DNA from 2 places in the Thermocaproicibacter melissae genome. Region 2 is predicted to be linked to the other one. Evidence: predicted binding sites of a transcription regulator. Region 2 holds the regulator's gene; the other holds the start of a gene.
What was found. The regulator HrcA, encoded in region 2, represses chaperone genes, less so after heat shock. The targets are predictions, from matches to a motif close to TGTTAGCACTCNNNNNNNNNGAGTGCTAACA.
Positions count from the first base shown of each region.

Region 1: NOG13_RS05545 (co-chaperone GroES) is a predicted target of HrcA. The motif match lies at 3,224-3,254, and genes of this name have one in related genera.

Region 1 covers NZ_CP101827.1:1,116,976-1,128,316, forward strand. Annotated here, with positions in the region: gene NOG13_RS05520 (cytidylate kinase-like family protein) at 1-243, shown strand, start outside; gene NOG13_RS05525 (hypothetical protein) at 322-642, shown strand; gene NOG13_RS05530 (molecular chaperone GroEL) at 705-851, opposite strand; gene NOG13_RS05535 (hypothetical protein) at 974-1,162, shown strand; gene groL (chaperonin GroEL) at 1,238-2,866, opposite strand; gene NOG13_RS05545 (co-chaperone GroES) at 2,911-3,195, opposite strand; gene NOG13_RS05550 (THUMP domain-containing class I SAM-dependent RNA methyltransferase) at 3,360-4,499, opposite strand; gene hpf (ribosome hibernation-promoting factor, HPF/YfiA family) at 4,568-5,101, opposite strand; gene NOG13_RS05560 (fumarate hydratase) at 5,191-6,039, opposite strand; gene NOG13_RS05565 (S1 RNA-binding domain-containing protein) at 6,221-6,664, opposite strand; gene NOG13_RS05570 (FtsB family cell division protein) at 6,697-6,909, opposite strand; gene yabQ (spore cortex biosynthesis protein YabQ) at 6,812-7,513, opposite strand; gene yabP (sporulation protein YabP) at 7,528-7,833, opposite strand; gene NOG13_RS05585 (RNA-binding S4 domain-containing protein) at 7,894-8,142, opposite strand; gene NOG13_RS05590 (HU family DNA-binding protein) at 8,238-8,513, opposite strand; gene mazG (nucleoside triphosphate pyrophosphohydrolase) at 8,603-9,313, opposite strand; gene NOG13_RS05600 (putative polysaccharide biosynthesis protein) at 9,360-11,126, opposite strand; gene NOG13_RS05605 (zinc ribbon domain-containing protein) at 11,275-11,341, opposite strand, start outside.
Region 2 covers NZ_CP101827.1:1,608,285-1,619,625, reverse strand. Annotated here, with positions in the region: gene lepA (translation elongation factor 4) at 59-1,867, shown strand; gene hemW (radical SAM family heme chaperone HemW) at 1,979-3,088, shown strand; gene hrcA (heat-inducible transcriptional repressor HrcA) at 3,286-4,317, shown strand; gene NOG13_RS07885 (nucleotide exchange factor GrpE) at 4,336-5,061, shown strand; gene NOG13_RS07880 (hypothetical protein) at 5,058-5,186, opposite strand; gene dnaK (molecular chaperone DnaK) at 5,232-7,070, shown strand; gene dnaJ (molecular chaperone DnaJ) at 7,207-8,352, shown strand; gene NOG13_RS07865 (ABC transporter ATP-binding protein) at 8,555-10,486, opposite strand; gene NOG13_RS07860 (ABC transporter ATP-binding protein) at 10,479-11,341, opposite strand, start outside.

The sequences.
Region 1 (11,341 bases), 490 kb from region 2:
TGCGTAAAGGCCACCATGGAGTACAACGACCTTTCCGAAAAAGAAGCCGAGGCTTTTGTTGCGAAAACGGACAAATACCGCGAAGACTTTTATCGGTACTACACCGGTCAGGAATGGAATGTTCCGTCGAACTTTGACTTGTGCTTAAACAGTGAACGCCTCGGGGACGAAAACTGCATCCGACTGATTATTGAAGCGGCAAAGCTGAAAATCGGCTCAGACTTTGTTGTTCCGAAAGAATAAACCGTTAAAGGAAACCTCCCCGCCTTCGGAAACGGAGGCGGGTTTTTTCCGGGCTATACGCAGGGAGGATTTGAACCATTGAGAAAAGCGATTGACTGGCACGCTCAGTATTTCATTCCGGAGCTGCTGTTCTTCCAGAACGGTTGTGTTTTCACCGGCAGTGTAAACAATGACGGCGAAAAGGAATTCCGCTACAAGCTGTCTCCTGCCCAAGAAGCGGAAGAAGGCGCAGATAGTGACCCTCCGCGCAGAGTCATTCTGGTGGAGGTCTGGTACGGGCCTTTCTGCTATGAAAAAAGCACAATAGAAGACCGGCACAGCTTCCCCATGGACGAAAACGGGCGGCAGGAAGCCATCAATTGGCTGGCTGCAAAATATGAGGAAATGATTCCGGGCTAAAGCCTGCATCTGCCAAAAAAGAGCTGCGCTCCGACGGAAATTAAGTCGGAGTGCAGCTCTTTTTACGTGTCATCGACGATGGATTGGAGGCATTGGATCAAGTCCTGCAGATTCTTGATTTGGACATTCTTCTCGAGAATGGCGTTTTTCAAGTCAATGGACAGCGACTCGAACCGGCTGCGCATACTTGGATCAATATAAGACGCCATTGCATCACCTCTTTGCATTATGTTGCCCGAAGAAGGCAATTTCAAACGCTGTTTCTAAATTTTTTCTATTTTTTGTATGAAGTGAAAAAAGCCTGCATAGCATAACGCAGAGGTGAACTGCAATGGATTATTCCGGATACCAAGAATTTCCCTTCCCCTCGGAACTCACAGAGCAGGAAAAAAAGGCAAAGAAGTTTTTCCTTTCCTTGCCGGACGACGAACAGCTTGCCATGCTGAACGGGTGCTGCTCCTATGAGGAGTTCCGCAACCGCGTTTTCGCGCGGATGTCGGACATAGACGTCCGTGCGTAAGGCACAAAAACAAGGCAGACGCCAATTGGCGCCTGCCTTGTTTTGTTTCCAGTAATCTGGAGGGAATGACGATGATTAATACGCACCGCCCATGTCGCCGCCAGCAGCTGCATTATTCTGAGCAGGCTCTTTCTTGTCAGCAACAAGGGATTCGGTGGTGAGAACCATAGAAGCGACAGAGGCAGCGTTCTGCAGTGCGGAACGAGTTACCTTGGTCGGGTCTACGATGCCTAAGGAAATCATGTCGCCATACTTGTTGTTCGCAAAGTCGTAGCCGTAGCCGATCTTGCCGGACTTCTTGATGGCGTCGATGATGATGGAGCCTTCGAGGCCAGCATTGTAAGCAATCTGACGAACCGGCTCTTCCAGTGCGCGGAGAACAATCTTTGCACCGGTCTTTACGTCGCCTTCGGATTTGTCAACAAGGGCTTGGACAGCCGGAATGGTGTTGATGAGAGCAACGCCGCCGCCCGCTACAATGCCTTCTTCAACAGCAGCTTTCGTAGCAGAAAGGGCGTCTTCCACGCGGAGCTTCTTCTCTTTCATTTCGACTTCTGTTGCAGCGCCGACTTTGATGACTGCTACGCCGCCGGACAGCTTTGCAAGGCGCTCCTGGAGCTTCTCTTTGTCGAAATCGGAAGTTGTTTTTTCAATCTGAGCGCGAATCTGAGCAACACGGTCAGCAATTGCTTTCTTGTCACCGGAGCCGTCAACAATAATGGTGTTTTCTTTGTCAACCTTGACCTGACGTGCATGGCCGAGCTGATCAAGAGTTGTCTCTTTCAGTTCAAGGCCAAGTTCAGAGGAGATAACCTGACCGCCAGTGAGAATAGCAATATCCTGAAGCATTTCTTTGCGTCTGTCACCGAAGCCCGGAGCCTTAACAGCAACGCAAGTGAAGGTGCCGCGGAGTTTGTTCAGGATCAGAGTGCTGAGTGCTTCACCTTCAACATCTTCTGCGATGATGAGGAGCTTCTTGCCGGCCTGAACAATCTTCTCGAGGAGCGGTAAGATTTCCTGAATGTTAGAAATCTTTTTGTCCGTAATCAGAATGGAGGCATCGTCAATGACGGCTTCCATCTTCTCGGTATCCGTGACCATGTAAGGAGTAACATAGCCGCGGTCAAACATCATACCTTCAACAACTTCGGAATAGGTTTCAGCAGTCTTGGATTCTTCCACGGTGATAACGCCGTCGGAAGTAACCTTCTGCATTGCTTCCGAAATCAGTTTGCCGATAAAGTCATTGGAAGCAGAAATCGAAGCAACACGGGCAATGTCGTCCGGGCCGGAAACCTTCTTGGAGTTCTTCTTCAGGGTCTCAACTGCTACATCAACAGCAGCCTGAATGCCCTTGTGAATCTCCATCGGGTTAGCACCGGCAGCAACGTTCTTCATGCCTTCGCGAATGAGGCACTGTGCAAGGAGGGTTGCGGTGGTGGTACCGTCGCCAGCCACATCGTTCGTCTTTGTGGCAACTTCCTTGACGAGCTGAGCACCCATGTTCTCAAACGGATCGTCGAGTTCGATTTCCTTTGCAATGGTTACACCGTCATTGGTGATGAGCGGTGCGCCATATTTTTTGTCGAGAACGACGTTACGACCCTTCGGTCCGAGTGTAATTTTAACGGTATCGGCAAGCTGATTAACGCCGCTAAGAAGTGCTTTTCTCGCATCTTCGCCATATTTGATCTGTTTCGCCATAATCTATTCCTCCAAAATTTTTCTCAGTATTTTAAGCTATGCAATTACTCCACAACTGCAAGAATGTCGCTCTGACGGACAAGTGTGTATTCTTCGCCGTCAATCTTAACTTCTGTTCCAGCGTATTTGCTGGTGATGACACGATCGCCCTTTTTGACATACATCTTGACCTCTTTGCCATCAACAAGGCCGCCCGGGCCAACCTCGATCACGTCTGCGATCTGCGGTTTCTCTTTGGCGGAGCTGGCAAGAATAACGCCACCTTTTGTTGTTTCTTCCGCTTCTTCCATTTTGATCAGGACTCTGTCAAGCAATGGTTTGATCGTCATAATATATCCTCCTTGAAAATTAACGATTTGTTAGCACTCAATGTTCCCGAGTGCTAACATATATTTTATCGACTTCCCTCTGAAAAATCAAGAGTTTTTCTATGAAAATCGGGAAGTTAATAATTTTTTTACAAATAAAAAATGCCGTTCTGTCGCTGTTCCGCTCATTTTTCCTGCTCGTTCTTTTCTTTGAAATACATATAGTATTGGCAGCGAATCATTCCATTATAAAGTTTTCTGCGTTTTGCGGCCCTTCTTCCGAAACATTTTTCAAAGGTTTCATCCGGTGTGATGAAGGAGTAGCTCCAACCGCGGCGCGGAACAAACACCTTACCCATTGTACGGTAAATCTCCTCGGCTGCGCGAAGGTCAAGCAGGCGCTCTCCGTATGGCGGATTACAGATAACGCAGCCGAAATCTCCTTCTTCGCGGAAATCTGCAATATCGCGTCTTTCAACGTGTACGCAGCCGGAAACTCCTGCTTTCTGCGCGTTTTCCGCCGCAAGTGCTACCGCCGCGGGGTCAATGTCGTACCCTTTGGCGATAAAACCGGTATCGTGCATTTCGAGGGAACGGGCACGCTCGCGTTCCTTTTTCCAAACTCCGCTGTCGATGGTGTTCCACCCCTCTGCATCAAACCGGCGCGAAACGCCCGGCGCAATATTCAGCGCTGTCAATGCTGCTTCAATCAGAAGAGTGCCGGAGCCGCAGAACGGATCTATGAAATTCGCGTCGTGACGAACGCGCGAGAAATAAACCATTGCCGCGGCAAGTGTCTCACGAATCGGCGCTTCCGTGGCGTTGGCGCGGTACCCGCGTTTGTGCAAACCCGGGCCGCTCGTGTCAATCATGAGGCTGACCATGTCTTTCAGAATCAGAAAATGAATTTTGCGCGGAAGGCCTGTCTCCTCAAACCAGTTGACGGAGTATTTGCTTTTCAGCCTTTCCACGACCGCTTTTTTGATGATGGACTGGCAGTCCGGAACGCTGGCAAGCTGCGAATTGAGGCAGGAACCGTTGACTGGGAAAGCATCGGTTTTGCCGATCCAGCGCTCCCACGGCAGATTTCTGACGCCTTGGAACAGTTCCTCAAAACTCCGTGCCGGGAAAGTCGCCATTAAGATTTGCACGCGCTCGGCATAGCGGCTGCAGATATTGGCGCGCGCAATCATTTCGTCGGAACCGTCAAAAACGACACGGCCGTTCTGGGGTGCGACATTTTCAGCGCCCATTTTCCGCAGTTCATCCGCCAAAGGTCCCTCAAGCCCAAACAGGCAGGGACAAACAAGCTGAAAATCACTCATTACGTCCTCTTCTCCTTTGATTCAAAAAAAGGGGCTGCTTTGCGCAGCCCCGCACAATCATAAGTTTCTTAAGCCGGTTCCGGTTCCAGCAGGCCGTAACCGCCGCCTCTCCGGCGGTACACAACGCTGATGTCTCCGGTTTCTTCGTTGCGGAACATAAAGAATTGATGGTCCAGAAGTTCCATCTGCAGAATTGCCTCATCCACACTCATCGGCTTCACGGCAAAGCGCTTTCTGCGAACAATTTGAAAGCTGTTCTCCTCATAATCTTCCTCCGAAGAATCGCTTTCGGGAATCAGCAGTTCAGCAGAGCTGAATTTCTTGTTCAAGCGCTTTTTATTTCTTCGGATTTGACTGCCCAAGGAAGCAATGACTTCATCGAGAGCAACATTCATTTCATTTGCGCGAGCTTCGGCGCGGTATATCATTCCCCGGGAAAAGATGGTTATTTCGACGGTCTGGTGGTTTTTCTCCACTGTAACCACGACTTTCGCTTCTGCATCATCGCCGAAAAGACGGTCGAAACGGGACAATTTCTTGGCTGCAAGTTCCTTGAAATTATCTTTCAGGTTAACCTTTCTTCCGATGAAAGTAAGTTTCATGCCGTAAACCCCCTTCTTTCCAGTGGGAAACACAGCTCCCTGCTACTTTCATCATACCATAATTATGATAACCAATAAAGACTCCATGATTAAATTAATACAGATTTATGCCGTGTTACATGGCAACCCATATTGACCGCAATCGGGAGCCCGGCAATGTGTGTGGCATACTGCTCGATATTCACGGCAAGAGCCGTAGTGCTTCCGCCGAAGCCCTGCGGTCCCACATTGAGCTCATTTACGCGGCGCAGCATGCGTTCTTCCAGTTCCGCATAAAACGGGTCTGCATTGCGCTGCGAGACAGGCCGGCAGAGTGCTTTCTTTGCGAGAAGCGCACACAGCTCAAAATCTCCGCCGATTCCTACGCCAATCACCACAGGCGGGCAGGGACGGCCGCCCGCGAGCTTCACCGTTTCTGCGACAAACTCAATCAAGTCATCTTGCGACGCGGCAGGGGTAAACATCTTCAGGCGGCTCATATTTTCGCTGCCAAAGCCCTTTGGCGCAACGGTGAGCGCAATTCTGTCGCCGGGGACAATGCGGGTATGAATCACCGCAGGGGTGTTGTCGCCCGTGTTGCCCCTTCGGATGGGATCGGCTACAACCGAGAGACGAAGGAGGCCATCCAGATATCCGCGCCGCACGCCCTTGTTGACAGCGTCTTCAAACGCGCCTCCGGTAATATGAACATCTTGGCCGATGTCGGCAAACACGACCGCCATACCCGTATCTTGGCAGACGGGCAGATTGAGTTCCCGTGCCGCATCCATATTCGCACCGAGGTCAGCGAGAATGGATTTGCCGATTTTTGAGGTTTCCGTCTTTTCCGCTGCACGGATGACCTGCTCCAAATCTTCCGGCAGTTCTTTATTGGCTTCGATGCAGAGTCTTTTCACTTCTTCTGTAATCTGCTCCGCACGGATTTCTCTAAGTGACATGACTTTTTGCTCCTTCTTTCAAAGTGGTATTCCGTGTGCGGGTAAATCCGGAAACAGGCTTGTCCCCGCTTTTCGCTATGGCATGTTTTCAGCATTGATAACAGGCATAAAATTCTCCGGTATAACAAAAGGCGGAGTGCAAGCACTCCGCTCAACGGAACAAATCCGAATCATTATGTCATTACCGTGTAGAACCCCCACGTCTTGAAAAGCCGCCCCTCTTTGCCTCCATACAGCGCTTGAGGTCAGACATTTTCTCATCGCTTGTCTGCTTAAACTTTGCCATCATGTCCTCAAAACTTGTAGGCTCGTTGCGCCGACCGGCCTGCCACTCGAAATTGCCCGGTCTGCCGCTGCTGTGCTGAGCAGACACTTTGCCGCTTTGGGGAGCTTCATTCACCCTTTTCATCGAAAGGCTGATCTTCCCGTCCGGGTTAATGGCAAGGACTTTGACCTTGATGACCTGATTTTCTGTCACATAATCGCGGATTTCCTTCACGAAAGTGGATGCCACCTCTGAGATGTGCACCATTCCCGTTTTGCCGCCAGGAAGTTCCACAAAAGCCCCGAACTTTGTGATGCCTGTTACTTTCCCCTCAAGAATCGCTCCAACCTCAAGCTGCATAAATAAGTATTTTCCTCCTCAGTCAGGAATGTTTATTTTCCGGCTATATTAACAAAAACGCGCTCTCCGGGTTTCGAGTAGCCCAACGACTCGCGGGCAGCTTTTTCAATATAATCGCTCTGCCCTGAACCCAATGCATTTCTGAGATCATCGTTTTTGATTTCTTGAATTTTGATTTGTTGTTCCACGGAAGCGAGCTCTTGCTTTTTCGCGTTGATCTCCGCCTGCTGCTGCACGAGGAGCATGATGGCGTAAATTGCGAAGGCGACGATTGCGACGCGCAGCAAAATGCTTTTCCGAGGTTTTTGACCTTTGATCAGCTTCATCATGGCGCACGCCTCTTTTTCTTGCCTTGCGTTTTTTACTTTTCCGTTTCGCTTTACGTTGATTATACACTACCGAACAGTGATGTTTCAAGCTATTTTTCCAACTTTGAAGCCGCTTTTGCCCCGATTTCGCACATTTCTTTGCTTTTCGTAATAATTTTCCCGAAGTGCGACGAAGCCATGCCGATGCCGGGTCAAAAAACTTGCGGTAGAGAAAGTCAAAAAGCCTGCGGAAGAGGCCGACCGTCACACGGCCGACCGTCCAGTGCCAAACGAACCATCCGAGCGTCTCGCCCGCAAAGAGATAAAGCCGAAGTTCACCGTAATTCACCGCAAGATTCACGAGGAACGTGAAATATGCGAGGAGGACCATGTAGAAAAAGTCCTGAAAAAAAACGGTGCGGCGCTCTGAACGGAACATTGCCCGCCAAATGCGGAGAATGTCATAGGCTGCACCGGCCACCGCACCAGTCGCAAAAAAGATGAGAAAACCGACAAGCTGAGATGTGAGAGTCAGATTCAAACTGTCTCACTCCCCTATTTGAAAAGCCTGGAAAAAACGCCTCCCCCGGAGGAACGGTTTTCCGTGTATGTCATAGAGGTGATGTCGCCGTCAAGCGTTAATTCTCCGGTTTCCAGGTTCAGCTTGTCGATATGTAGGTTGCTTCCGTGCACGGTAAGGTCGCCAAGATCTGTAATGGCAACAACCGTCTCATCGTTGAAGCTGTCAACATTGGACACTCCCGTTGCTGTCAGCGTTCTGCGGTTCTCCAGAATCAGGCTGTGAGGCATCTTTCCGTTTTTCTGCTGCCCAGCAGTTTGCGCGGATTTCTGTTCGCTCATGGAAGTCCCTCCCGCATTGTGTCTGTATCATTCTTATGCAGACGCGGTGGGACATATACTTTATTCGTCAGAAAGGATCTCGTAGAGGGAAGATGCATCCGCTTTGGAAGCGTACTCATCCACGCTCAAAACTTTTGCGCGGATGTTTTTTGCCCCCAGCGCGATTTCAATCACGTCGCCCGGCTTCACATCGTAAGAAGCGCGTGCAGGCTTTCCGTTGACAGAAACGCGCCCGGCGTCGCAGGCTTCGTTGGCAACGGTTCTGCGTTTGATTAAGCGCGATACTTTCAGGTATTTATCCAGTCTCATAGGTTTCTCCCAAGTTCAAGATTTCAGAAAAAATGATAAGAGGGCTGTAACAAAGCAAAGCTTTGCTGCAGCCCCAAATTTAATTTACAAGAATTTTATTTTGCAACAGCGGTCTTGAACGCTTTGCCAGCTTTGAACGCCGGTACACGAGTTGCAGGAATAGTAATCGGCTTATTCGTGCGCGGATCGCGGCCCTGACGCTCGCTGCGGTTATGAAGCTCAAATGTGCCGAAACCGACAATTTGAACTTTTTCGTTCTTGGCAACAGTCTCAACAACCTTATTGAGGAAGGCGTTAACCGCTTTGTCAGCATCCTTTTTGGAAATGCCGGCCTCGTCAGCGACAATAGAAATCAGTTCGGTTTTATTCATAGTTTTTGACCTCCGTAATTTTATTATTCAACAGCTGACGCTGAGAATTTTGTATCAACCACACCCTTGTGGCGTGGTATGACGGAAAATCATTTATCTGCTTTCTGGTAGCTTGCAACAATAGAATCGCAATACTGTGCAAGTGTCTGTTCGGCCTCAACACCAAGCGCCTCGGAAAGCGACACAGCAGAAAAGAGAAGTTTTCCAATCGTCTGCATTTTTTCGCTTTCCTCCGCCGTTTCCGGAAGCTGTGAGACGTTTTGCACTGCTTCTTCCAACTCAGAAAGACTAACCGCCTTATCAGGAGTTTTCCCATCCGCTTGCAAAATTTTCTTTCCAATTTTCTGCGAACGCATCAGTGCGGGCAGTGCGGGGGAAACGCCTTCAAGAACCTGAGAAACGGTTTTGCGACCTTTGGTGCGTCTCTTAATGGCATCCCAATTTTTAAGGACTTCGCTGCTGTTTTGAACAGTAACATTGCCAAAAACGTGGGGATGTCGCTCAATCATCTTTTTGGCCACGCCATCAACCACATCGGAAAAATCGAAGTTGCCGTTTTCCTTTTCCAGTTGAGAATGAAAAACAACCTGAAGTAAAACGTCACCCAACTCTTCCTCTAGCAATTCGGAATCTTCCTTATCAATTGCTTCTACAGCTTCGTACGTTTCTTCAATCAGATTATTCCGAATTGTTTTGTGGGTTTGCTCGCGGTCCCAAGGGCATCCTTCCGGTGAACGGAGAATCGTCATGATTTGGAGCAAATCATCCATTGTATATTTGTTTTTCCGTTCAAACCGCAAAGCTATGCAGCCTCCACGTCAGTAATTCCCTAAAACTGCTCCTATTTTACCTTATCCAATTATGATTTTCAAGTATTTTCACGATTTTTTGTCCTTTTGGAAGCATAGAAATGTCGTGTTTACTTAAAATTCGGAACCACAGCACACAAACGGCGTATAAAACCACCGCGAGAACCATCGCAAAGCAGACTGCAATCTTCTCCGAGATAAACACAGACACAGCGCGGAAGATCAAATAGGAAAATCCGATGCTCAGCAAAGACGCGAGCAGAGGCTTAAAGAAAATCGCAAAATAATTCATGCGGATCTTCGTCACGCGGAACAGGAAATAGAGCTCCAAAACCGTTGCAATGAGGTAGCACAGAAGCGATCCGGTTCCGGCTCCGAGAATATTGACTTCGGGGATTCCCACGAGGGTATAGTTCGTAATGATTTTGATAACAAGGCCGACTCCGAGCAGCTTCACCGGAATATCGACTCTGCCGACCGCCTGAAGCATACTGTTGATTGGGGTGCTCGTAGCCGCGAAAGTCGACGCAAGGCCGAGAATTACAAGAATCCGCCCGATGATTTGTGTCCCCTGGTCACGGCCGGGGTAAATGAGTGCGGCAATCGGCATTGAAAACACAGAAAGGCCGATACCGCTCGGAATCGTAATCAGCGTTACGATTCTCATAACGGACTCCATGCTGCGGCGGATATGCTTCGGGTTGCCTTCCGTCCACGCTTCCGTAACGCTCGGCAGCGCGCTAACGCCAAATGCCTGTGTAATCGCCGGAACGAGCATGAAAAGATTTGTGGCGTTGCCGAAGCATCCGTACAAAAAGGACGCCATCTTGTCCGTGGAGGCATACTCCTGCGGAATCAAAGAGGAATACATATTCAAAAGGGTATCCGCGTTTGTCTTTAATAAGTCGCCGATACGGCTCTGAAGCAGCATGCCGTCAACAAAAGACGAAAGGTTAATGGCAAGGGAACCGAGCGCAACCGGAATTGCGGTGCGTACAAGGCGCGAAATGGTGATCTTCATAGGTATTGGGCGCGGCGAGCTCAGAAGCATCTCGCGCGTAATGCCGTCGCCGTTTTTCTTATGGTAAAGGAACAGGTACAGGAACCCGAAGAAGCCTCCGAGCGTGACACCGAAAATTGCACCGGCCGCCGCGTACGGGAGTGTGGCTATTTTGGCATATGTTTCATTTGCTTTTTTGATGCCGTAGACGGTTCCGTATTGGGCATATTCCTTGAGGCCGGAGTTGACAATCAAAATTGCCGCGGACAAGCCGAACACAAGCCTGCTGATGGCTTCGATGACTTCCGAAATCGCTGTGGGCGTCATGTTCCTGAGGCCTTCATAATAGCCGCGGTAAATCGACATCATGCTTGCGAAGAACACCGCAGGAGTAACCGCGTAGATTGCCGGCAAGGCAACCTGCTCATTGCCGCGCAGCACGAAACGCGTGTACGGTTCCGAAAGGAGAAGCATCAGGGTCAGGGATAGAACACCCAGAATCAGAAATATTCTTACCGATGCACGGTGAATCTGGCGAATGTCGCGGTAGCGACCGTGGTAATAATTTTCAGAAACCATGCGAGAAATCGCAACTGGGAAACCTGCCGTTGCGATGCTGAACATCGGGCTGTATACCGAATAGGCATTTTGATAGTAACCATATCCGAGGGAGGTAATGACCCACGAAAGCGGTATTTTATAAATCGCACCGATAATTTTTACTATGACGAGTGCAACAACGAGTATCAGAGCACCATGCAGGAAGCTCTGGCGATGCACCTTTTGTTTTTTTTGCTGTTCCATCGCGACACATCCGTTCTATCCTATATGTTTTAGAGGTTTGCTGTCATAATTTTTATGCACAAGCAGCCGTTTTCATTGCCTCTGAAGCGTAAATCAAAAAAGAAAAGGAGAGGCTTCCCTCCCCTTCTTCGTAAAATGCCATTTCCCGTTATTCCCCGGACTCATCTTTCGGTTCTTCCCCGGAAAGCCGGTGGCCGCATTTTCCGCAGAAGATA
Region 2 (11,341 bases):
ATCGAGCAGGACGCCTTTCGGCGCCCTGTTTTTTAAGACCGGGAAAGCAGGTGGTTTTTTGGAAATACCCCGCAAGAATATTCGCAATTTCTGCATTATTGCACACATAGACCACGGCAAGAGTACACTTGCCGACCGGATATTGGAGCTGACCGACTCCGTTCCTCTGCGCGAGATGGAAGACCAGATTCTCGACGACATGGAGCTTGAGCGTGAGCGCGGTATCACCATCAAAGCGCATGCCGTAACCCTTCTTTATCACGCCAAAAACGGGGAAGACTACATTTTCAACCTCATTGATACGCCGGGCCATGTAGACTTCAACTATGAGGTTTCGCGCTCCCTTGCCGCGTGCGAAGGCGCCATCCTCATCGTGGATGCCTCGCAGGGCATTGAAGCGCAGACGCTTGCCAACACATATCTCGCCGTAGACGCGGGACTTGAAATCATCCCCGTCATCAATAAAATCGACCTTCCGAGCGCGCAGCCCGAAAAGGTGCGCAAGGAAATTGAAGACATCATCGGAATTCCCGCCGATGAAGCGCCGTGCATCTCCGCAAAGCTCGGTACGAACGTCGAAGCCGTCATGGAGCAGATCGTTAAAAATGTTCCGCCGCCGAAGGGCGACGAAAACGCGCCGCTCAAAGCGTTGATTTTCGACTCCTACTACGATTCCTACAAAGGCGCGGTGGCGCACGTTCGCGTGTTTGACGGAACCGTGAAGCCGGGCGACACCATCCGCATGATGAGCACCGGCAGCGAATTTACCGTAGTGGACTGCGGCTTCATGCGCGCTACGAAATTCGAGCCGACCGACTGCTTACGCGCAGGCGACGTCGGTGTGCTTTCCGCTTCCATTAAAGCGGTGCGCGAGGCACGCGTGGGCGACACCATTACATTGGCGGACAACCCTGCCAAAGAGCCGCTGCCCGGCTACCGCCCGGCGCAGCCGATGGTTTTCTGCGGCATTTATCCGGCGGACGGCGCCAAATACCCCGACCTGCGCGATGCGCTCGAAAAGCTGCAGCTCAACGATGCGGCGCTCAGCTATGAGCCGGAGACCTCTGCGGCGCTCGGCTTTGGCTTCCGCTGCGGATTCCTCGGCCTGCTGCACATGGAAATCGTGCAGGAGCGTCTGGAACGCGAGTATTCGCTTGACATCATTACCACCGCGCCGAGCGTGGTCTATCGTCTCAAGCTCACCGACGGTTCCACGGTGGAAATCGACAACCCGACGAATTATCCCGACCCCTCCAAAATCTCGGAGGCGTACGAGCCGATTGCGGACGCGCACATCTACACCCCGAAGGATTACGTCGGCAGCATCATGGACCTTTGTCAAGAGCGGCGCGGCACGTTCCTCGATATGAATTACCTTGATACGGACCGCGTGGATATCCACTATGAGCTTCCGCTCAACGAAATCGTCTATGACTTCTTTGATGCGCTCAAGAGTCGCACGCGCGGTTATGCGTCGTTTGACTATGAGCTTTCGGGCTACAAGAAGAGCAGCCTCGTGAAGCTCGACATCTTGCTCAACGGCGAAACGGTAGACGCGCTTTCGTTCATCATTCATTCGGAAAAAGCATATCCTCGCGCCCGCAAGATGGTTGAAAAGCTGAAGGAGAAAATTCCGCGTCAGCTGTTTGAAGTGCCGATTCAGGCCTGCGTGGGCGGGCGCATTATCGCCCGCGAGACCGTGAAGGCGCTTCGCAAAGACGTTCTCGCAAAGTGCTACGGCGGCGACATTTCGCGCAAGAAGAAACTCCTCGAAAAGCAGAAGGAAGGCAAGAAGCGCATGCGCCAGCTCGGCACGGTAGAGGTGCCGCAGGAGGCGTTTATGAGCGTGCTAAAGCTCGACGAATAAGCGGCCTGAGGCTGCGAAGTTTCATCGCTGGTGGGAGAGATTCAGAAACTTCGAGAAAAATCGAGTCGGGCGGTTTTGCCCGGCTCTTGCTTTATAAAAGGAAGAGAACAGATGCAAAATCCTTTCGGCCTTTACATTCATGTGCCGTTTTGCGACGGAAAATGTCCTTATTGCGACTTCTTTTCCCTGCGCGGAACGGAAGCCATGATGGATGAATATACGGAAAGTATCATTGGCAAAATAAAATTCTGGTCGAAAGAAACCGGCCGAAGCGCGGACACGCTGTATTTCGGCGGCGGAACGCCGAGCCTGCTGGGCGGAAAACGCATTGCCCGCATCACCGAAGCGGCAAGAAGCGTATTCGGCCTGGAAAATGCCGAAATCACCGTGGAGGCAAACCCCGGCGGCGACCTTTCGGATTTTTTCCGCGAAGCCTCGGCGGCGGGCGTAAACCGAGTCTCGCTCGGCTTGCAGTCCGCGGACGAAAACGAACTGCGCCTGCTCGGCCGCAGACATACGGCGGACGATGCGGCCAGGGCCGCGGAAGCGGCGCATCGGGCCGGAATCGAGAACCTTTCCCTAGACCTCATGCTTGCGGTACAGGGGCAGACGGAAGAAAGCCTTGCCCGTTCCGTATCGTTTTGCAGGAAACTTGGCGCGAAACACGTTTCCGCCTACCTGCTTATTCTGGAGCCGCACACGTTATATTGGAAACAAAAAGATACGCTGAACCTGCCGAGTGAAGACGGCGCGGCGGAGCTTTATCTCGCCGCCTGCCGCGAGCTAGAAACACTCGGGTATCGGCAGTATGAAATTTCCAATTTCGCGGAGCCGGGTTTTGAAAGCCGGCACAACACGAAGTACTGGCATTGTGAGGAATACCTTGGTCTCGGGCCTTCGGCACATTCGTTCCTCAGCGGAAAGCGATTTCATTATGCCCGAAGCCTTGCCGGCTTTCTGCGCGGCGAGGAACCGGAGCAGGACGGCACAGGCGGCGGGTTTGAGGAGTTTGCGATGCTCCGCCTGCGCCTGACGGAAGGCCTTACCGACGAAGCCTGCCTCGCGCGGTTCGGAACCCCGATACCCGAGCGCATCAAAAAAGCCGCCCGGCGGTATGAAGCGGGCGGCCTGACGGTCTGCGAAAAAGGCGGCTTTCATTTCACGCCGAAGGGATTTCTTGTTTCCAATATGCTCACAGCGGAAATTCTGTTTGCAGGCTGAGCCTGCACGCACGGACTATTGATGTCGGGCGCCTTAATGGTGCCCAGACGGTGTAAATTTCCAGCGAAAATTCCTGTTACGTCACAATTAGTTTACAAATAAAAACTTGACATTCGGGCAAAGTAATGGTACTCTTATAGACAGAGTTAGCACTCAACATACACGAGTGCTAATCCATAGATAAGAAGGGAAAAGGGTTGGAACTTAGCGAACGAAAACGGAAAATCCTCGCAGCGGTCGTGGAACTCTACATCGCAACAGGCGAGCCGGTTGGTTCAAAGTCGCTTTGCGATACCCTTAACTTCCGGGTGTCTCCGGCAACCGTTCGCAATGAGATGAGTGAGTTGAGCTCCATGGGCCTTTTGGAGCAGCCGCATACGTCGGCCGGGCGCGTTCCTTCCCAGAAAGGCTACCGCGTTTACATTGATTCGCTCATGAAACGGCGGCCCATTTCACAGGAAGAGAAGCAGTATCTCGACAGTATGATTCTTCCCTCCGCCTACGACCCGGAAAAGCTTCTGGAAGGCGTGGCAAAGGTACTTGCTTCCATGACAAAGTACGCAGCAGTCTCCACCACTCCGAGCGGTGAAGACGGCGTCATTCGGGCGATTCAGTTGGTGCAGACCAGCCGCCGCACGGCAATGGTCATCCTGATGACCTCAGCCGGTACGATGAAGAGCCGCGTTTTCCACTGCGATTTCGACCTCACGCCGGAAATCCTCAGGGTTTTCTTCCGCCTGCTGAACGAAAAGCTGGTTGGTGTGCCGGTTATCTCCGTTACGCCGGCCTATATGCAGACTTTGGCGGCATCGCTGGGCGATATGGCCATGATGATGAGTTCGGCGCTGATGGCGGTGGCGGAAGCGGCAAGAGAATCCGCACATTCCGATGTGTGCCTGAACGGTGAAGTCAACTTGCTGATTTACCCGGAATTCAGGCAGGAAGATATCCGAAGAATCGTAGATTTTCTCTCGCGTCCCGCAGACCTCTGTAAGCTACTCTCGAGAGGAAAAGAGAACACCAAAGTGCTCATCGGCCTTGAAAGTCAGCGTCCGGAACTGCAGGATTCCAGCGTGATTGTCTCACGCTACTCCATCGGCAACAGAGACGCCGGAGCGATTGCGGTTATCGGCCCGACGCGCATGGATTACGGAAAAATCATCACCAACATGGAATACCTTTCCAGTTCGGTCGGCAGAATGCTCACCGAGTTGATGGATTTAGATTAATAAAGGGGGGCTTTTCTCTTGAATCAAGAAAAAGAGAACGCCAAAAAAGAAAAGCAGGAGGCAGCCGAAAACACAGCAGCTGAAAAAGAGACAGCTGATAAGAAAATAGCGGAAAACACCGGTGAAGAAAAGCAAGAGGCAGCCGAAAATACAACGGCCGAAAATGCAACGGCTGAGAAAGAGACAGCCGAGAAGATGGCGGAAAACACCGGTGAAGAGAAGCCGACGGCCGAAACTCAGGGTGGCGAGGGAAATCAGGTTCCCGATGCCGAATTACTCAAGAAAGAACTGGAAGAAACCAAGAAAAAGCTCGAAGAAACCGAGAAAGCCCTTGCAAAGCAGAAAGACATCTTGCTGCGCACGGCGGCGGAGTACGATAACTACCGCAAACGCACGGCGAGGGAAAAGGAAGCCCTTTACAACGATGCCGTAGCGGATGCCGTGAAAGAGTTCCTCGGCGTTGAAGATAATCTGGAACGTGCACTGGAGCAGAAAGAGTGCTCGGTTGAAGCTCTTCGCACAGGTGTGGAAATGACCCACAAACAGATGCTTGCGGCGCTCGAAAAGCTCGGCGTTACCGAAATGGGAAAAGAGGGCGAACCCTTTGACCCGATGAAGCACAACGCCGTTGCCCACATCGAAGACGAAAACCTCGGTGAGAACGTCGTTGCAAAGGTGTTCCAGAAAGGCTATTGCATAGGCGACAAAGTCATTCGCCACGCGATGGTTCAGGCTGCGAACTAAAACAGCGTGCATGCCGCCTGCGGCAAAAGAAAGCCAAAAGGCGGATATTGGCGTGGGGGTTGAAAAAACTCCCGTGTTTTTAGGTAAATATAATCGGTGCGGGCAACCGCTTCCGGTTTATCCATAAATTTGAATCCGAACGAAAGAAATGTATTTTGGAGGTAATCAATATGTCCAAAACAATTGGAATTGACCTAGGTACAACAAACTCGTGTGTTGCCGTGATTGAAGGTGGCAAACCTGTTGTTATTCCGAACTCTGAAGGTGCCCGCACGACACCGTCTGTTGTCGCTTTCTCCAAGACCGGTGAACGCATGGTCGGTCAGGTGGCAAAGCGTCAGGCAATTACAAACCCGGAACGCACCATTTTGTCCATTAAGCGTGAAATGGGTTCCGATTACAAGGTAACAATCGACGGCAAAAGCTATACCCCGCAGGAAATTTCGGCTATGATTCTGCAGAAGCTGAAAGCAGACGCAGAAGCATACCTCGGTGAGACCGTCAATTCCGCAGTTATTACTGTTCCGGCTTACTTCACCGACAGCCAGCGCCAGGCGACAAAAGACGCCGGTAAGATTGCTGGCCTCGAAGTCAAGCGTATCATCAACGAGCCGACGGCCGCAGCTCTTTCCTACGGCATCGACAAGGGCCAGGAACAGAAAATCATGGTCTATGACCTCGGCGGCGGTACATTCGATGTTTCCATCATCGAGATGGGCGACGGCGTGCAGGAGGTTCTGGCAACCGCTGGTAACAACCGCCTCGGCGGCGATGACTTCGACAAGCGCATCATGGACTGGATGATTTCCGAGTTCAAGAAAGAAAACGGAATCGACCTCTCGGGCGACAAGATGGCAATGCAGCGCTTGAAGGAAGCTGCTGAAAAAGCGAAGATTGAGCTTTCCAGCATGACCTCCACGCAGATTAACCTGCCGTTCATCACCGCAGACGCAAGCGGCCCGAAGCACCTCGACATGACCCTGACCCGCGCAAAGTTCGACGAGCTCACCGCAGACTTGGTTGAAAAGACCGTTGAGCCGGTTAAGCAGGCACTTTCCGACGCAGGCCTCACCTTCAACGACATCAGCAAGGTTCTCATGGTCGGCGGTTCTTCCCGTATTCCGGCTGTTCAGGAAGCTGTTAAGAGACTTTCCGGCAAAGAGCCGTTCAAGGGCATTAACCCGGATGAATGCGTTGCAATCGGTGCTGCACTGCAGGCTGGTGTTCTCGGCGGCGAAGTCGAAGGACTGCTCCTCTTGGATGTTACTCCGCTTTCGCTCGGCGTTGAGACCATGGGCGGTGTCATGACTAAGATCATTGAACGCAACACTACCATCCCGACGAAGAAGAGCCAAATCTTCTCCACGGCAACCGACAACCAGACATCCGTTGAGATTAACGTGCTGCAAGGTGAACGTGAATTTGCCCGCGACAATAAGCAGCTCGGTATCTTCAAACTGGATGGAATCCCGCCGGCACCGCGTGGAATTCCTCAGATTGAGGTTACGTTCGATATCGACGCCAACGGCATCGTGAATGTTTCCGCAAAAGACCTTGGCACTGGAAAACAGCAGAAGATTACAATTACTTCCAGCTCCAACATGAGCAAGGAAGATATTGACCGCGCTATCAAGGAAGCTCAGAAATATGAAGCAGAAGACAAGAAGCGCCGTGCAACAGTTGACGCTAAGAACGCAGCCGAAAACCTCTGCTATGAGGTTGAAAAGCTTCTGAGAGAGAACGGCGACAAGATTAGCGAGTCTGACAAGACCGAACTGAACTCTAAGATTTCCGAAGTCCGCTCGACCATGTCTTCGGACAATGCTGACGAAATTAAGGCAAAGACCGAAGAACTGCAGAAGACAATGTTTGCGGTAAGTGAAAAACTCTACAAGAATGTCGCTTCGCAGGGTGCTGCTCAGCAGACGCAGACCGGCCCGTCCACCGATGCAAACGGAAACACTGTCTACAATGCCGAATATCATGATGTAGACGATAACAAGAAATAAGCCAAAAGAAACCATTCTCCTGGTGGTAGAGATCGTCGGGAGCGGTTTGATGAACGAAAGAACGCAGATTTGATCCAATACGAGATGGGGCAGCCGGCCGGCTGCCCCTCACCGTGTTATTTCAGGAGTGATAGGCTTGGCTGAAAAAGACTACTACAAAATCATGGGCGTGCCAAGAAATGCCACTGAAGCTGAGATAAAAAAGGCATATCGGGAGCTCGCAAAAAAATATCATCCTGATCTGCACCCGGGCGACAAAGAGGCGGAAGCGAAGTTCAAGGAGATTAACGAAGCCTATGAGGTTCTCTCCGATAAAGACAAGCGCGCACGCTACGATCAGTTCGGCCAGGCGGGGGTAGACCCAAATTTCGGCGGCGGTGCGGGCGGAAGCCCATTCACCGGCGGATTCGACATAGACGATATTTTCAACAGTGTTTTCGGTGGCTTTGGGTTTGATGGCTTTGGCGTCGGGCGTCGGGCGGCCTCGAACGCGCCGCGGCGCGGCACCGACAGTGAAGCCTCAGTTACCATCAGCTTTGAAGAGGCCGCTAAGGGCTGTGTAAGGCAGGTTACTTATAATCAGGTACAGGTTTGTGAAGAGTGCCACGGCACCGGCGCAAAAAACGGCGCGACCCGCACTTGCCCGCAATGCAACGGCACAGGCCAAGTGCGCATCAGTCAGCGCACGCCGTTCGGCTTGGTTCAGACGACCCGTACCTGCGACCGCTGCGGTGGTTCCGGCAAGGTCATTGACGACCCCTGCCCGGCGTGCGGCGGCAGCGGCAGAGTGAATCGCCATAAGACAATTGAAATCAATGTGCCGGCAGGCATCGACTCCAACCAGATTCTCAACGTGAGCGGAAAGGGCAATGCCGGCGTGAACGGCGGCCCGAACGGCGACCTTCATGTCCTCGTGCATGTGGAACCGCACCCGATTTTTGAACGGCGCGGAAACGACGTTTGGTGTGAACTGCCGATTACCTTTACCCAGGCAGCGCTTGGTGCAGAGGTCGTGGTGCCGACCATCGACGGCAAAGTGGAGTATCAGATTCACCCGGGCACTCAGCCGGGTGACGTATTTAAGCTGCGCGGCAAAGGAATTCCGAAGCTCGGCAGCAGAGGCCGCGGCGACCAGTATGTGCGCATGACGATTGAGGTTCCGCGGAACCTTTCTCAGAAGCAAAAAGATTTACTGCGTGAATTTGAGAAATCCGGCGAAGATAAGAATTATCAGAAACGCCGTTCGTTCTTTGAGAAACTGAAGAGTACCTTCGGTGAGTAATTACAGTTAAGTGACAAAAGTAGCCGGAGAGAGAATCTGTTCTCTCTCCGGCTACTTTTTTGATTTCTTTCGTTTTTGCAAAAAGACACTTTGGTATTTGTTTCTTGTCAGACTTCACTGCGTGGAAGGCAGAAAGAAAAATCATCAACAAAATAGGCCTCCTGCCGCACCAGCGGCAGGAGGCCTTATTTGGTTTTGCTGGTTATTCGAGCTCGAACGCTCCGGTGTAGAGCTGATAGTATTTGCCCTTTTGCTCAATGAGCTGTTCGTGGCTGCCGCGTTCAATGATGCGGCCGTGGTCGAGAACCATGATGACGTCGGAATTCTGTACGGTGGAGAGGCGGTGCGCGATGACGAACACGGTGCGGCCTTTCATCAGCGCATCCATGCCCTTCTGGACAATCGCCTCGGTGCGGGTGTCGATGGAGGACGTCGCTTCGTCAAGAATCATGACGGGCGGGTCGGCAACAGCCGCACGCGCAATCGAGATAAGCTGGCGCTGGCCTTGTGAAAGTCCGCTGCCGTCGCCTTCCAACACCGTCTGGTAGCCGTTCGGAAGCATGCGGATGAACCCGTCTGCGTTAGCGAGCTTCGCCGCTGCAATACATTCTTCGTCGGTCGCATCGAGCTTGCCGTAGCGGATGTTGTCCATCACGGTGCCGGTGAAGAGGTTTACGTCCTGCAGCACGATTCCGAGAGAACGCCGCAGGTCGGATTTTTTGATTTTGTTAATGTTGATGCCGTCGTAGCGGATTTTACCGTCCGCAATGTCATAGAAGCGGTTGATGAGGTTGGTAATTGTCGTTTTGCCGGCACCGGTCGCTCCGACGAACGCGACCTTCTGACCGGGTTTCGCGTAAAGGGTGATGTTGTGCAAAACGGGCTTGTCAGGGTCATAGCCAAAGTCGACATCGTAAAAACGGATTTCGCCGCGCAGCGGAGTGTAGGTTACGGTGCCGTCGCTGTGAGGATGTTTCCAAGCCCACATGTCGGTGCGTTCCTTGCACTCCTTGATTTCGCCGTTTTCAATCTTGGCGTTTACGAGAGTAACATAGCCGTTGTCTTCTTCCGGCTTTTCGTCGAGCAAATCGAAGATTCTCGAAGCGCCTGCCATAGCCATGACGACCATGTTGAACTGTGAGGAAATCTGGCCGATTGGGTTGATAAAACTACGGGAAAGGGTGAGGAACGAAATGATGGTGCCGATGGAGAAGGGCTTCATTCCAGTCAGAGTGAGGTTCGGCCAGCCGGCAATGGCAACGGAACCGCCGACAAGGGCAAGGAGAACATACAGAACATAGCCCATGTTGCCGACGACCGGCATGGTGATGTTGCCGTATTTGCTTGCTTCCGTTGCGCAGTAGCACAGTTCTTCGTTCTTTTTGTCAAACGCCTCTTTGGTTTCCTCCTCATGGCAGAAGACCTTGATGACCTTCTGGCCGTTAATCATCTCTTCAATGAAACCGTTCACATCGCCGAGAGTTTGCTGCTGCCTCATGAAGTAAACGCCGCTTCTGCTCACGATGGCCTTCATGACCTTCAGCAGGAGGAACGCGAACACAAGCACGAAGCCAGAAAGCGGGACGCTTAGGTAGAGCATAGAGACAAACGATGCCACAACCATAACAATGGAGGAGAACATCTGCGGAATGCTTTGCGAAATCGCTTGGCGCAGCGCATCGGTATCGTTTGTGTAGCAGCTCATCACATCGCCGTGAGAGTGGGTGTCAAAATAGCGAATTGGCAAAGTCTGCATATGACAAAACATTTCATCGCGGATGTCTTTCAAGGTGCCCTGCTCCACAACGACCATGATGAGGTTGTAGGTCAGGGTTGCAAGAATACCGGTCAGATAGACGGCACCCATCATCAGGATCGCTTTGAGCAAATTGGAAAAGTCGGGGTTTGGCTGCCCGACGAGCGGCACAATGTAATTGTCAACAAGAGGCTGCAGAAAGAGGGAAGATGCGGCGTTTGCTCCCGCGCTTAAAAGAATGCAGATTACCACAACAATCAGGTGGACTTTATACTTTGCTACATAAGAGAGAAGCCGCTTGATGGTCCCCGGTTTGAAACGCTGCTTGGGAGGAACGCCATGTGGAGGATTCCCTTGCCCGGTACGTGCCTTATACATGGAGTTTGCCCCCTTTGTTCTGAGATTCATAAACTTCACGATAAATGTCGCAGGTCTTCATCAGCTCGTCGTGTGTGCCGACGGCGTAAATCTTGCCGTCGTTCATCACGATAATCTTGTCGGCGTCCATGACTGACGCCACACGCTGAGCGATGATGATTTTGGTCGTTTGCGGAATATAATTTTTCAAGCCGGCGCGGATGAGGCTGTCTGTCTTGGTATCAACCGCGCTGGTTGAGTCGTCAAGAATCAGAACCTTTGGGTTTTTCAGCAGGGCGCGTGCAATGCAAAGGCGCTGCTTCTGTCCGCCCGAAACGTTTGTGCCGCCTTGTTCGATGTAGGTGTCATAGCCATTCGGAAATTCCCGAATAAAGCCGTCTGCCTGCGCGAGCTTGCAGGCATTGACGATTTCCTCATCCGTTGCATTGGGGTTGCCCCAGCGCAGGTTTTCTTTGATGGTGCCGGAGAACAGAACATTCTTTTGCAGCACCATGGCAACCGCGTTGCGCAGGGCTTCGATGTCGTAATCGCGGACATCCACACCGCCGACACATACACTTCCTTCCACAACATCGTAAAGGCGCGGAATCAACTGCACAAGGCTCGATTTCGAGGAGCCTGTACCGCCGAGGATGCCGACCATTTCGCCGGATTTGATGGAGAGATTGATGTGGCTCAGAACCGGTTTATCCGCCTTACGCGCATAAGTAAAGGTGACATCCTTGAACTCAATGGAACCGTCTTTTACTTCCTTAATCGCGTTCGGCTTGTTGACAATGTCACTCTTTTCCGTGAGAACCGCGTAAATACGTTCCGCCGAAGAACGGGAAATCATAATCATAACGAAAATCATGG